DNA from 2 places in the Shewanella sp. SR43-4 genome. Region 1 is predicted to be linked to the other one. Evidence: riboswitches for the same ligand, from Rfam matches in the RefSeq annotation. Region 1 holds a riboswitch; the other holds the start of a gene.
What was found. A riboswitch is a leader RNA that binds a small molecule or an ion and turns the genes downstream of it on or off. The one in region 1 is predicted to bind thiamine pyrophosphate.

Region 1 (3,174 bases):
AAACGGGCCATAGAGTTAAATGACTATAGTTACCTTCTTGAAAAAGTACCTTACTCACAATTTATAGGTATGTCTGTGGCGCGTTTTGGCGATGAAATGGTATTTAAATTACCCGCTAAAGATGACAATATTGGTAATCCTATATTACCTGCTATTCACGGTGGTGTGCTTGCTGGGTTTATGGAAATGTCAGCTATTGTGCAGTTAATGGTGTTTATGCAAGCTAAGAAAGTGCCTAAAATTGTCGATTTTTCAATTGATTATTTACGCGCAGGTTTGCATCAAGACACCTTTGCTGAATGCAAAATTACTCGCCAAGGTCGTAGAGTCGCAAACGTCAGCATGAACTGTTGGCAAACCAACCGCAAGCAGCTGATTGCGACAGCACGAGCACATTTTCTACTGGATTAGTCATGATGTGCTGCTGTGTTAGAGACAAGTTCAATTGCATCTATTTATTAAGGGAATATTGTATGAAAACATCATTATTATGTCTTATCGCTTCTGCGCTGTTACTTTCGGCTTGTGCGCATAATACTGCGGGTATCTCTGCTAATTCTAGTGGCCAACTTAGGGTTGATAATACCTCATTTGCTCGTGACGTTAACGTGACCGATGTTTCATCACTTATGGTCGCAGACTTAATCAAAGCGTCAGCATTGATTCAAAGCCAATCGAGTACTGATTTGCGTATTCAATACAAATTCACTTGGTTCGATGCGAGTGGATTTACCGTTGAAGATGAAGCAAGCAGCTGGAAATCAGTTAAGTTACATGGCAAGCAGCAGTTACAAGTCGGTGCGGTTGCGCCCAATTCGCAAGTCACCCGATTTGAGGTCTATGTGAGGCAAGCATTCTCCAATTAGACTCCATTATCATTAGCTTGAAGCTTATTTATGACAATAATCGATGTGATTTAGTGTGAGGGTTAATTAATTGCATTGTTGAGTTATCAAATTGTGTCACTGCTCGTGTATTCATATTGAAGTTAGTTTATAATCGAGACCGCCAAGGGGTGTTCAGTAAAACCTGAACTGAGATGTCTGTATGACGAACCCTTAGAACCTGATCCGGCTTATACCGGCGTAGGAATGGGCCACACTATAACTCGGTGCACCTCTTATTCGCTACTCTTGCCGGATCTCAAAATTACTATTTGAGGTCCTATGTTCACGAAAAATTCTATTAGATTACACCACACCCCCATTGCCTTAGCGGTGATTACAGCCATAAGCTCACCTATTGCTATGGCTAAAACCGCTGATGTTGAACGCGTAACACCTGAATATGAAAAAATGGAAGTCATTGTCGTTAATGCTGATTTTAGTAATATCAGCCTTGAGAAAATGCCCTCCAGTGTCACCGTTATTGATGCGCAACAATTAGAAGATGAAGGCGCACAGCATTTTGAAGATGTGCTAAATTCGATTGCTAACTTTAATTGGTCTGGTGGTAGCTCTCGACCTAAATACTTCCAAATTCGAGGTGTTGGTGAGCAAGAGCAATATCAAGGTGCACCTAACTCATCAGTTGGTTTTGTGGTCGATGACATCGATCTATCAGGCCTTGGCATGGTATCGAGTATGTACGACATGCAACAGGTTGAAGTGTTGCGTGGTCCGCAGGGGACTCAGTATGGTGCCAACGCATTAGCCGGATTAATTTACCTAAAAAGTAACGATCCTACAGAGTCGTTTGAGCATGGCGCAAAAGTCAGCTTAGGTGACGATAACCTGCGCACTCTGTCAGGATTCAGCTCCGGCCCGCTTAATGATTCAGGCAAACTACTCTACCGGGTATCGTTAGAGCAACATAACCAAAATGGTTATCGTGACAATCTTTATCTTAATCGCGACGATACCAATGAGCGTGACGAATTGACTGCCAGAGCGAAGTTACGTTGGTATGCGACTGACGATTTGCAAGTTGATTTAACCTTGTTACATGCAAACTTTGATAATGGCTACGATGTGTGGACATTAGACAATAATCCCAGCAATACTTTAACTGACCAACCTGGCGTTGATACGCAAAAAACCTCCGGTGCTGGGATTAAATTTATTTATTCTGGTATACCAACATTTGATTTCACGTCGTTAACCTCGTTTGCGCAAACCGACCACAATAATGGTTATGATGGCGATTGGGCTAATCCAGAATATTGGGCAAGCAAACAATGTGCAGCTTATGATGACTCTGGTGCCGTTAATGGCAGCGAACCTTGTGTTTACGATTATACCTGGGATAAAAAGGGCGACCGTAAAACCTTTACCCAAGAATTTCGTCTATCGTCAAAAACCGCTGGGCGTATTTTCGCCGGCAGCACCGACTGGTTAGTTGGCGTGTATGCGATGAATTTACAAGAAGATAATGACTTGTATTCAGAGTACAACACTTATCCAGATGAAGTGCTGCAGTCCAGTTACGATGCGACCAATTATGCGGTATTTGCTCAATTAGACAGCCATTTAGGTGATGAATATTTATTGTCTACAGGACTTCGACTTGAACGTCGTGACAGTGATTATAGTGACAGTAATGAAGATAATTTCGCCCCATCAGAAGATATGTGGGGCGGGCATATTGCGTTATCAAAAGCCATTAATGCTGACCACAATGCCTATGTACGTATTGCCCGCGGTTATAAAGCGGGTGGTTTTAATATGACATTACCAGCTCAATTATCAGACAAAAAAGAGTTCGATACTGAGATCCTATATAACTATGAATTGGGCTTAAAATCGAGCTGGTTTGACGGTGAAGTCGATTCTACATTTGCGTTATTTTATATGGATCGCCAAGATCAACAAGTCGCCGCGTCGTTACAAGATCCTGATAGCCCCCAACGGTTTATTCTATTTACTGAAAATGCAGGTAGCTCGAATAACTATGGTGCAGAACTCGATGCTAAATGGTATTTAACCGAGAATATTGAGTTTTATGGCAGCTTTGGTTGGTTAGAAACCGAATATGGTCAATATCAATACAGCGATAAATATGGCTCAACTGTCGATTTGTCTGGCCGTGAACTGGCTCATTCACCTAACGTTACCTACAGTGCCGGTATGACCTATGTTGCTGACTCTGGTTGGTTTGCCAACGTGAATGCCAGTGGTAAAAGTCAGTTTTATTACTCAGACAGCAACGAGTCCAAGTCAGATGCTTATACCATTT
Region 2 (3,174 bases), on a different contig from region 1:
TTGTTGAAGATTCGCGGCATATTCACGCACTTCGTGGGTTATTTTCATCGAGCAAAATTTAGGCCCACACATTGAACAAAAATGAGCCACTTTTGCTGATTCTTGTGGTAACGATTCGTCGTGGTAAGCACGAGCGGTATCAGGATCAAGGCCTAGGTTGTATTGATCTTCCCAACGGAATTCAAAGCGGGCTTTGGATAACGCATTATCACGCACTTGTGCACCTGGATGACCTTTTGCGACATCAGCAGCATGAGCTGCAATCTTGTAGGCAATTAAGCCTTGTTTTACATCTTCTTTGTTAGGTAAGCCTAAGTGTTCTTTGGGGGTGACGTAACACAACATCGCCACGCCATACCAAGCCATCATGGCAGCGCCAATCCCTGAGGTGAAGTGATCATAACCCGGCGCGATATCGGTAGTTTGTGGGCCTAAGGTGTAAAAAGGCGCTTCATCACAAAGAGCTAATTGCTTTTCCATATTGACTTTAATCAACTGCATTGGCACATGACCAGGGCCTTCGATGATGGTTTGCACATCATATTCCCATGCAATTTTAACCAATTCGCCTAAGGTTTCTAATTCTGCAAATTGCGCTTCATCATTGGCATCGGCAATTGAACCGGGGCGCATACCATCGCCTAACGACAAGGACACATCGTATTGGGCGCAAATCTGGCAAATATCGCGAAAATGCTCATATAAGAAACTTTCTTGATGGTGGCTTAAACACCACTTAGCCATAATTGAACCGCCACGCGACACAATACCGGTAAGGCGTTTGGCGGTCATAGGTACATAACGCAATAACACCCCTGCATGGATGGTAAAATAATCTACGCCCTGCTCGGCTTGTTCTATTAGCGTATCTCTAAATACCGCCCAACTGAGATCTTCGGCAACGCCATTAACCTTTTCTAATGCTTGATAAATCGGCACAGTACCAATTGGAACAGGCGAATTACGGATAAGCCACTCACGGGTTTCATGGATATAACGTCCGGTCGACAAGTCCATGACGGTATCGGCGCCCCAACGAGTTGACCACACCAGTTTTTCCACTTCTTCTTCAATTGACGATGTCACCGCCGAATTACCAATATTGGCATTCACCTTCACCAAAAAATTACGCCCAATAATCATAGGTTCGGTTTCAGGATGGTTAATATTGAGTGGGATAATCGCTCGACCTCGAGCGACTTCATCGCGGACAAACTCAGGAGTGATCAGCTGACCAATATGCGCACCAAAAGCCTCTCCTGGTGCCTTTTGAGTCAATACGGTGTCGGTTACTTCAGCACGAGCCATGTTTTCACGAATGGCAATGTATTCCATTTCAGGGGTAACAATACCTTGGCGAGCATAATGCATTTGGGTCACGCATTTGCCCGGCTCGGCTCGCTTCGGCGCAACTAGGGCATCAAAACGCAAGTGATCTAAGCCATCATCAGCCAGTCGCTGTTGAGTAAAACCTGAACTTGCACCGGTTAATTGCTCGGTATCTTGTCGCTCATCAATCCATGCTTGACGGATTTTAGCTAAACCTTGACGCACATTAATGTCGGCAAGGGGATCAGAATAAGCGCCAGCACAGTCATAGACCATGATAGGTGGATTGGCTTGTTTAATGGGCTTTGCATCGGTGCCGCCAATGACGGTTTCAGTTTGATTAACCTGACGCATAGCGACGTTGATATCTGCACGACTACCCGTTAAATAGACTTTTTCAGAATTAGGATGTTGTAACGGTTTAAGGGTATCAATAAATTGTTGAGCATTAGCTCGAGTTTGACGACGGTTTGGATTTGACATTAGCAACCTCATTATTAAGAGTAGAGTTGCTTGTCTGGAGAGGTGTTGATAGCAGCAGTAAACAATAAAAATACTATCGCTTACGTCAATAACCACATAGAAAAATACTAAAGTAATAACTTAACTGGACATATAAACCGATAAAAAACTCGGAGGTAAACGTCCATTTACTGTCTTGTTAAAACGTTATTATTTTCCCAATAATAATGATTATTACGCTTGTTTCCTTCGCAGGTTCTAGCCTGATCAGGTTCAACGGATCCCGAATAAACGGTCTCAGCCATAATGGCACTCCGACAAGATGTGCGTCAGTATAGGCAAGCTTTAAACAAAATATCAAGCCCTAACTATCATCTATTGCTATGACATCTATGAGTTAACATGCCGGCATTAGTTTAGCTTTACCCCTTATCTATCGTATTCACTCAACACTTGATGCATATATTTACAAAGGTGCGACATCATGTCGCACTCTTCATATTTATTAGCAGGTTATAATTTATTAAGGTGAACAATCTCCTTTGAAATTAACTCATCAAAGGTTTATAAAAAAACAATAAAGGTGATAGCTTTGGCTCACAAAGTAATGCAAACCATTAAATTAACGAATAACGCCCCATGGGCTTACTCATCAATTGCATTGGCAGTAACACTGGCCATAACGCCGCAAGTAAGAGCTGAATCGTATGACATACAAAACAGCCAAGGTGTTGAACATGTCAAAGTACAAGGACAGCAAACAACACATAAAGACCTACTAGGTTCGGCTGAAAACCTCTTAAAAAAGCAAGGCGTCGATTTCTCTGAGGCTGGCGGTGTGTCAGCCTTACCCATCTTAAACGGCATGATGGGCGATCGGATCAAAATCCTTATTGATGGTAGTGACATCACTTCATCATGTGCAAACCAGATGAACCCGCCGCTCTCATATGTATCTGCAAATCAAATCAGTTCAACGCAAGTCGTCGCGGGAGTCTCTCCGGTAAGTGCTGGCGGTGATAATATTGCTGGTGTGATAAAAATCAGCAGTTTAAACCCACTGTTCACTGATAGCGACGCTGTAACATGGCACAGTGGTAATGTTTCTAGTGGTTATCGCAGTACTGATGATGCTTTTCTTGCTGGCGTCAATGCCACCGTTGCCAGTAAAACGTTAAGTTTTAGCTATCAAGGGTCATTTGAAGATGCTAACAGTTATACCGATGGTCATGGCGATAAAGTACTCGACACCCTATATCAATCTCAAAACCATGCGCTAACGGCAGCTTGGCAAGATGAGACCCAACAAATAGCCATTAAGCTTACTCATCAACATATTCCTTATCAGGGTTTCGCTAACCAATATATGGATATGACTAACAA

Region 2: another riboswitch for thiamine pyrophosphate. It lies ahead of thiC (phosphomethylpyrimidine synthase ThiC); the one in region 1 lies ahead of H5123_RS02465 (TonB-dependent receptor).

Annotation. Positions count from the first base shown of each region.
Region 1 covers NZ_JACJEB010000002.1:38,049-41,222, reverse strand. Annotated here, with positions in the region: gene H5123_RS02475 (PaaI family thioesterase) at 1-411, shown strand, start outside; gene H5123_RS02470 (YcfL family protein) at 474-866, shown strand; TPP riboswitch at 1,002-1,109, shown strand; gene H5123_RS02465 (TonB-dependent receptor) at 1,167-3,174, shown strand, end outside.
Region 2 covers NZ_JACJEB010000014.1:60,472-63,645, reverse strand. Annotated here, with positions in the region: gene thiC (phosphomethylpyrimidine synthase ThiC) at 1-1,812, opposite strand, end outside; TPP riboswitch at 2,019-2,118, opposite strand; gene H5123_RS15530 (TonB-dependent siderophore receptor) at 2,399-3,174, shown strand, end outside.